Regions from separate parts of the Pantoea sp. LS15 genome, predicted to be linked through region 2. Evidence: predicted binding sites of a transcription regulator. Region 2 holds the regulator's gene; the other holds the start of a gene.
What was found. Region 2 encodes PhoB, which activates phosphate uptake and scavenging genes when phosphate is short. Its sites were predicted from a motif close to CTGTCATAAAACTGNCNNAT; they were not measured.
Positions count from the first base shown of each region.

Region 1: a site for PhoB is predicted at 2,530-2,549, ahead of glpT (glycerol-3-phosphate transporter). Genes of this name have one in related genera too.

Region 1 covers NZ_JAAVXA010000002.1:311,898-316,496, forward strand. The annotation lists gene glpB (glycerol-3-phosphate dehydrogenase subunit GlpB) at 1-787, opposite strand, end outside; gene glpA (anaerobic glycerol-3-phosphate dehydrogenase subunit A) at 777-2,405, opposite strand; gene glpT (glycerol-3-phosphate transporter) at 2,662-4,014, shown strand; gene glpQ (glycerophosphodiester phosphodiesterase) at 4,026-4,599, shown strand, end outside.
Region 2 covers NZ_JAAVXA010000003.1:114,603-119,201, forward strand. The annotation lists gene sbcC (exonuclease subunit SbcC) at 1-314, opposite strand, end outside; gene sbcD (exonuclease subunit SbcD) at 311-1,516, opposite strand; gene phoB (phosphate response regulator transcription factor PhoB) at 1,704-2,393, shown strand; gene phoR (phosphate regulon sensor histidine kinase PhoR) at 2,415-3,710, shown strand; gene brnQ (branched-chain amino acid transporter carrier protein BrnQ) at 4,120-4,599, shown strand, end outside.

The DNA.
Region 1 (4,599 bases), on a different contig from region 2:
CACCCGCCATCCAGACGCCACCCTGCGCAACAAATTTGCGCTGGAGCTGGGTATGCAGGCGAATACCGGGAACCGAAGGGGGAAGCGTCGGCAGTAAACCGAGTGTGCAGGGCAGTCGATCGGACAGCCAGCGCCAGAGTCGATTGTCGTTTAAGCCAAAGCAGGCGGGCATAAACAGCGCATCGCACCCTTCTGCAAGCGGTTTGAGCGCCTCATACAGCAGCGGCCATCTCTCTTCATTATCGAGAAAACGGGCAATATTCACCGCGCGAAACTCGCTTGGGTTGTCGCGCAGGACATCAAGCTCAGGCAGCTCTATTTCTGCCGTTTCAGCGTTTACCCCCTGGCGACAAAGTGATGCCGCCGCGAGATGGGGCTGAAAATCCAGAAAACCGCTAATACCCACCACCCGCACACGCGCTGAGTTGAACGGTGCGACGGGCACCTCCTCCGGGCTGAGCCAGGCGGAGCGTAGGGTGCCGAGTGGTGTAACGCGCTGATGATTTTGCCTGGCGCTTCCCTGCAGACGTGCGCCGCAATCTCCCAATAACGCTTCGGTTTCCAGGGCAAAGCGATCAATATGCTGCGCGCCAGTCAGGTGATAAGGATGCTCTGGCGGAAGTTTTTCTCGGTACGTTTCGTCCACCAGATCCAGCGAGCCCGACGAGAAGTGCAGAGCGCTCTGGCCCCGGGTGATAATGGCGCAGCGTAGCCCCTGCTTCGTGAGTTTGATGCCACAGAGCAGACCCGCCAACCCGCCGCCGACGATCACGGTATCAAATTTCATCGTGTTGCTCCTTCTCAAGTCCGCAAAGCCCCTGGTAGACCCAGCGGGTAAATTCACTTTCACGCAGAGCATCGCCCCAGGCGACAGGCTGAATGCCTTTCCAGCGCTCATTTAAAAAAGCACTGAGTTGATCGAGCGACTGGGTCGCGGTGGTGGTATGAAAGCGTTGCAATAACCCGGCGGCACGGCAGGCACACAATTCACCCTGACACGTGCCCATTCCAACCCGGGTGCGGCGGCGGAGGTCGAGCAGAGAATTGACGGTCAGATTTTCCACCGCATACTGTACTTCTCCCGCGGTTACGGCTTCGCACTCGCAGACCAGGCTGCGACTAAGGCGGCCTTCACCCAGCCAGACCGGCGTCCTGTCACCATGACGATAGATAGCCGAACCGCGCAGGGGAGCGGGCAGGGAGATAATTTTTTGCAATGTCTTCTCGGTAGACTGGCGTGAGCCGGGCAGGGGTTGTTCTGCCGTTTTGCACGGCTCGGTATTGCCCAGTTTGCGGCAGACGGCATCGGTTGCCCATTCGGCCATCAGACGATAGGTCATCAGTTTGCCACCTGTGATGGTAATAAACCCTTCCATGCCGTCGCGTTCAGCGTGATCGAGCAGCACAATGCCCCTGCTGACGTTGCGCCCGCTTGGGTCGTTATCACTGGCAACCAACGGACGCACACCCGCGTAGGCGCGCAGGATACGGGTCTGCGCCATCACCGGAGCCAGTTTTTCCCCTTCGCGCAGCAGAATATCCACCTCTTCGGCGGTTACACGGTTGTAATCAATCTCGCTGTAGTCCACGTGGGTTGAGGTGGTACCGATTAACGAAATGGTATCGCCCGGAACCAGAATATCGGCATCAGACGGTTTGCGGCAGCGGTTGATCACATGGTTATTGATGCGATGGTCGAGGATCAGCAGCGAGCCTTTTGCCGGAAACATGCGAACAGACAAGTCGGCATACTCCGCAATCCGCTGCCCCCAGATCCCCGCCGCGTTGACGACCACGGAAGCATACAGTTCGCTGTGTTCGTTATATTGCGTATTAAAAAGCCGCACGCCACAGACGCGGTTCCCTTCCCGGATAAGCCCGGTCACTTCATGCCCGGTCAGGATGCGTGCGCTATGTTCGCGGGCATCAAGCATGTTGGCGGCCGTGAGGCGGAAGGGATCAACCGTGCCATCTGGCACTTTTACCGCCCCTGTCAGGATCGGGTTGACGGAGGGCTCAATGCGCCGCGCCAGGTCCGGGTCAATGGCCTCGGCCTGAATCCCCGCCGCGCGACAGGCGGTAATAAAGGTAGCCTGAAAGGCGAGATCGTCTTCGGGAAGCGTGATAAACAAGCCGTCTGTTGGTTCAATGCAGTGCCGAGCAATCCGCCGCAGGATCTGGTTTTCGGCAATACATTCACGAGCCGATTCGCCATCGGTAACGGCGTAGCGGGCACCGCTGTGAAGCAGGCCATGATTGCGCCCGGTGGCACCTGTCGCAATATCATGGCGCTCCAGAAGCGTGACGCTCAACCCTCTGAGTGCGCAATCACGTGCGATGCCGGCACCGGTCGCACCACCGCCAATGATAATCACATCGCTGTAGCGTGGATCGTGAATTGTCATTGTCATCCCTCTGTGTTCGTTTTTTTACCATTTAGCCACATGAAAACTATGGTTTGTTTGATTTCGAACACAAACGAGCGAAATTCGAAAGTGAAACGTGATTTCATGCGCTTTTTTGCGCATTCTGTCATATTTCTGTAACAATCTGTGCGTTGATTCACAGTAACAATCACCGTGATTTCTTAACATCGCCGCCTCTCTGGAGTATGGGGCAGTAAAACCCCTGTAAATTCAATACCTGGCCACGGAGGCTGTCATGCTCAGTATCTTCAAACCCGCGCCGCATCGTGCGCGTCTGCCTGAGGCAGAAATTGATCCGCTATACCGTCGTCTGCGTTGGCAAATTTTCCTGGGGATCTTCTTCGGGTACGCGGCGTACTACCTGGTGCGTAAAAACTTCGCTCTCGCCATGCCTTATCTGGTGGAGCAGGGTTTTTCGCGTGGTGATTTGGGGTTCGCGCTGTCGGGAATTTCCATTGCCTACGGTTTTTCCAAATTCATCATGGGTTCCGTGTCAGATCGCTCGAATCCGCGTGTGTTTCTGCCAGCCGGTCTGATCCTGGCGGCAGCGGTGATGTTGTTTATGGGCTTTGTGCCGTGGGCAACCTCCAGTATTGCCATCATGTTCGTGCTGCTGTTCCTCTGTGGCTGGTTCCAGGGGATGGGATGGCCGCCATGCGGACGCACCATGGTGCACTGGTGGTCGCAGAAGGAACGTGGCGGCATCGTGTCAGTGTGGAACTGTGCGCATAACGTGGGGGGCGGTATTCCACCGCTGCTGTTCCTGTTGGGGATGGCCTGGTTCAACGACTGGCACGCGGCGCTCTATATGCCTGCCTTTGGCGCTATTCTGGTGGCGATTATTGCCTTCGCCCTGATGCGCGATACACCGCAATCCTGTGGTCTGCCGCCGATCGAAGAGTACAAAAACGACTACCCGGATGATTACAGCGAGAAGCACGAAGAAGAGCTGACTGCGAAACAGATTTTCATGAAGTACGTGCTGCCAAACAAACTGCTGTGGTACATCGCGGTGGCGAACGTGTTCGTTTACCTGTTGCGCTACGGCATTCTGGACTGGTCTCCGACCTACCTGAAAGAGGTGAAGCACTTCGCGCTGGATAAATCCTCCTGGGCTTACTTCCTGTACGAATATGCGGGGATCCCGGGCACGCTGATTTGCGGCTGGATGTCGGACAAGGTGTTTAAAGGCAACCGTGGCGCAACGGGCGTCTTCTTTATGACCCTGGTGACCATCGCCACCGTAGTGTACTGGCTTAACCCGCCGGGCAACCCGGGTGTGGACATGGCTTGTATGATTGTCATCGGCTTCCTGATTTACGGCCCGGTAATGCTGATTGGTCTGCACGCCCTGGAACTGGCGCCGAAAAAAGCGGCGGGCACGGCGGCGGGCTTTACCGGTCTGTTTGGCTACCTCGGCGGTTCGGTCGCGGCAAGCGCCATTGTGGGCTATACCGTTGACTTCTTCGGCTGGGACGGCGGTTTTATGGTGATGATTGGCGGTAGCGTGCTGGCGGTTCTGCTGCTGATTGTTGTGATGATCGGCGAAAAACGTCACCACGCTGAAGTGCTGGCGCGTCGTCAATAAGGAGCATTGCGATGAAATTAACTCAGTTAGCCACCGGTCTGCTGCTAGCCGGTTTGATGACAGGCTCCGCGCTGGCGGCAGATAAAATCGTTATTGCCCACCGCGGCGCAAGCGGCTATCTGCCGGAGCATACGCTCCCGGCAAAAGCGATGGCCTATGCGCAGGGCGCGGATTACCTGGAGCAGGATCTGGTGATGACGAAGGACGACCAGTTGGTCGTTCTGCATGACCACTATCTTGACCGCGTGACGGACGTGGCGGAGCGTTTCCCGGACCGTGCCCGCAAAGATGGCCGTTTCTACGCCATTGATTTCTCGCTGGCGGAAATTCGCTCGCTGAAATTTACCGAAGGCTTTGAGATCGAAAACGGCAAGAAGGTGCAGGTCTATCCGGGACGCTTCCCGATGGGCAAATCTGACTTCCGGATCCATACCTTCCAGGAAGAGATTGAGTTTGTTCAGGGGCTGAACCACTCAACCGGTAAAAACATCGGCATCTACCCGGAAATCAAAGCGCCGTGGTTCCACCACCAGGAAGGGAAAGACATTGCGGCCAAAACGCTGGACGTACTGAAGCAGTACGGAT
Region 2 (4,599 bases):
GGCTGATTACGCGCCCGGTTCTGGCTCCAGAAGGCGCGGTAGGCGGTACCTTTTACTTCAAACTCAACCTCGGCCAGACACTCGGCGGTATCACGCGTCATCAGGTCGTTTTGCGCCTGAGACACTTTTTGCAGACGCGGCGTTTCGTGATAGAGCGCCAGACAAATGGCGTCGAGCAGGGTGGTCTTGCCTGCACCGGTCGCACCGGTAATGGCAAACAGCCCGTTGCTGGCAAAGGGCTCAGCGGTAAAGTCAATTTTCCACTCGCCCTTGAGTGAGTTGAGGTTTTTCAGACGCAGGCTCAGGATTTTCATGCGTTTTCTTCCTCGTTATTCAGTGCGTGCAGCGTATCGGCGAACAGCTCGTTCAGCCGGGCGCGTTTTGCATCATCCATCTCTTCCTGGGCCAGTCGGCGTTCAAAAACCTCTTCGACCTTAAGTTCGCTCAGCGTTTCGCGCTGAGCACTCAGCAGGATTTTTTCGCGCTGCTCGCGACTACGGCGTACCAGTAAAACCTCGACAGGAAGATCTTCCGTCAGCGCCTGAATTTTTCGCTGCATATCATGCAGATAGTCGTCTGTCGTGATTTCGATATCCAGCCAGACGGGGGGATTAAGCGCAGTGCCACGCCACTGTTCAAGCTGGGTGGTGATGGCATCAAGGTCACCCTTCAGCACCGCCAGCGGCTGGGTGACAGGGACCTCCAGCGTTTCGACGGCGCTGAGTTTACCTTCGTTAAAACTCACCAGATGCACAGATTTGGCTTTACCTGTCTCATCAAAACTTAGCGAAATGGGCGAGCCGCAATAGCGAATGTGTTCGCAGCCACCGATGATCTGCGCGCGGTGAATATGCCCAAGCGCAATGTAGTCGGCAGGCGGGAAATTTTGCGCCGGGAACGCATCCAGCGTGCCAATATAGATGTCACGTACGGCGTCACTTTTACTGGCCCCGACGGTGGTGAGATGTCCGGTCGCAATCACCGGAATGAGCTGTTCGCCGCGCAAGGTACAGGCATCGGTATATTGTTGGTGATAATAATCAGTGATGCTCTGCAACAGATGCTGCTGTTTTTCCCCGCCGGACATCCCCGCCTGGCTCTGCACGATATCGCGTGGGCGCAGGAAGGGAACCGGGCACAGCACCGCCCCCGGTGTACCATCGCGTTTTTTCAGGATCTGCGGAGCATGCCCGGCACTGGCCACCACGGTAGTGTTCAGGAAGGCCAGGATGTCGCGGGACTCATTCAGCGTGGCGACGGAGTCGTGATTACCGGCGACAATAACCAGATGACAGCCGGTTTGCTGCAGATTTACCACGAAGCGGTTGTACAGCTCACGCGCATAGCTTGGCGGCGAACCGGTATCGAAAATGTCACCCGCAACAATAATCGCATCCACTTCGTGCGATCGGGCCGTATCCAGCAGCCAGTTCAGGAACGCTTCATGCTCCGCTGCCCTGCTTTTGCTGTAAAAGTTTTGACCCAGATGCCAGTCCGAAGTGTGAAGTATGCGCATAGGAGATCCGTGGCGAAAAAAGATGTTGGCGATTATAAACATTCAGGGGGCGGAAAATAACCGCTGTAATAAAACAACAGTTTGCCATTTATGGTGGTAAGGTTTTTCATAAATCTGTCATAAATCTGACGCATAATGACGCCGCATTACAAACTTGTAACTTAAATAAGATAAGACAGGGCAAAGTATGGCGAGACGTATTCTGGTCGTAGAAGATGAAGCTCCAATTCGTGAAATGGTGTGCTTCGTGCTCGAACAAAATGGCTTCCAGCCGGTTGAAGCGGAAGATTATGACAGCGCGGTGAACCAGTTGAATGAGCCCTGGCCCGATCTGATTCTGCTCGACTGGATGTTGCCTGGCGGCTCTGGACTGCAGTTTATCAAACACATTAAACGTGAAGCGATGACCCGCGATATCCCTGTTGTCATGCTGACGGCGCGTGGCGAAGAAGAAGATCGCGTACGTGGGCTTGAAACGGGTGCCGATGATTACATTACTAAGCCGTTCTCCCCGAAAGAGCTGGTTGCTCGTATCAAAGCCGTAATGCGCCGCATTTCACCGATGGCAGTGGAAGAGGTGATTGAGATGCAAGGTCTGAGCCTTGACCCGACCTCACACCGTGTCATGACGGGCGAAAATCCGCTCGACATGGGACCTACCGAATTTAAACTCCTGCACTTCTTTATGACTCACCCGGAACGCGTTTACAGCCGCGAACAGTTGCTGAATAACGTCTGGGGAACTAACGTATATGTCGAAGACCGGACGGTTGACGTCCATATCCGCCGCCTGCGAAAAGCGCTGGAACTGAGCGGCCACGATCGCATGGTGCAGACGGTCCGCGGCACGGGTTATCGTTTTTCTACCCGTTTCTGAACAATGACAGGAGTGTGACGCGTGCTGGAACGTCTGTCATGGAAAAGGCTCGTCTTTGAACTGATCTTATGTTGTATTCCGGCCTTCATTCTGGGGGCCTTTCTTGGATACCTGCCGTGGTTTCTGCTGGCTTCGGTCACCGGGCTGCTGATCTGGCATTTCTGGAACCTGTTACGCCTCTCCTGGTGGCTATGGGTTGACCGAAGTATGACACCGCCGCCGGGAAGCGGCAGTTGGGAACCGCTGCTTTACGGTCTGCACCAGATGCAGATGCGCAATAAAAAGCGCCGCCGCGAACTGGGAAGCCTGATCAAGCGTTTTCGCAGCGGGGCGGAGTCGCTCCCGGATGCGGTCATTCTGACGACCGAAGAAGGGACTATCTTCTGGTGTAATGGTCTTGCGCAACAGTTGCTGGGGTTGCGCTGGCCGGATGATAATGGCCAGAATATCCTCAACCTTCTGCGTTATCCTGAGTTTGCTCAGTATCTGAAAAAGCGTGATTTTACTGGTCCGCATAATCTGAAACTCAATAATGGTCGTCATCTGGAAATCCGCGTGATGCCCTACAGCGATCAGCAGTGGCTGATGGTGGCGCGCGATGTCACCCAGATGCACCAGCTGGAAGGCGCGCGACGCAACTTCTTCGCGAACGTGAGCCACGAATTACGTACCCCGTTGACCGTACTTCAGGGTTACCTGGAGATGATGCAGGAGCAAACGCTTGAAGGTGCGCCACGTGAAAAAGCGCTGCACACCATGCGCGAGCAAACGCACCGTATGGAAGGTCTGGTAAAACAGCTGTTGACGCTATCGAAGATTGAAGCGGCGCCAACGCTTGCGCTGAATGACACCATTGATGTCCCCATGATGCTGCGGGTGGTGGAGCGTGAAGCACAAACGTTAAGCCATAAGAAGCACCACCTAAGCTTTGAGGTCGACAATACGCTGAAGGTACTGGGCAGTGAAGATGAACTGCGTAGCGCCATTTCCAATCTGGTGTATAACGCGGTGAATCATACGCCGGAAGGGACGGAGATCGTGGTGCGCTGGCAGCATACCCCAACGGGCGCTGAATTTAGCGTCGAGGATAATGGTCCGGGGATTGCACCGGAGCACCTCCCGCGTCTGACCGAACGCTTCTATCGCGTGGATAAAGCGCGATCGCGGCAGACAGGGGGAAGTGGCCTGGGGCTGGCAATTGTAAAACATGCCGTCAATCACCATGAAAGCCGTCTCGATATTCAGAGTACACTGGGTAAGGGAACCCGCTTTAGTTTCGTGATCCCGGAACGATTAATTGCCAAAAAGATCGCCTGATAACGGGTGTGTCATTTTACCTTTCCACGGGTCAGCGTTTGCTGGCCCGTTTGCTTTGCAGTCAAACGAAACGCGAATGAATTTTATACGGCTGACTGTTTTTTGTTCGCATGATTAGCCATGGGTTTTTCTGATAATTAGCGTATTGTGCTGGTGTGTATTTTCATGCTGGCATATTGTTCTGGTTTTACGATCCCACCTTGCCTTTAAACGTTATAAGCGTTTAAATTGCGCCCCAGATACTGTCAGACCGACTGTATTTGCGTGGTAAATCGAAAAACTATTCTTCTCCACGCCAGGACGGGAGCATTTCCCGCTGAAATTGAGCAATTTTTCGGCTGTATCTTCCCACCAGGGAAATCGAAAAGCTCAATGTTTTCAACACCACATCCACAGGCAGTAAGGTTTTATGACCCATCACTTAAAATCGCGTGACATCATCGCGCTGGGCTTTATGACATTTGCGCTGTTCGTTGGCGCAGGCAACATCATTTTCCCTCCAATGGTTGGCTTACAGGCGGGTGAACACGTCTGGACTGCTGCATTTGGTTTCCTGATTACTGCTGTGGGTTTGCCGGTACTGACCGTTATCGCCCTGGCGAAAGTGGGTGGCGGTGTTGATAGCCTCAGCACCCCGATCGGCAAAGTGGCGGGTGTCCTGCTGGCAACCGTCTGCTATCTGGCTGTTGGCCCACTGTTTGCGACCCCCCGCACGGCAACCGTTTCCTTCGAAGTAGGTATTGCTCCTCTGACGGGTGACGGCGCGATGCCGCTGTTTATCTACAGCCTGATCTACTTCGCGATTGTGATTCTGGTTTCCCTCTATCCGGGCAAGTTGCTGGATACCGTCGGTAACTTCCTGGCTCCGCTGAAAATTGTGGCACTGATT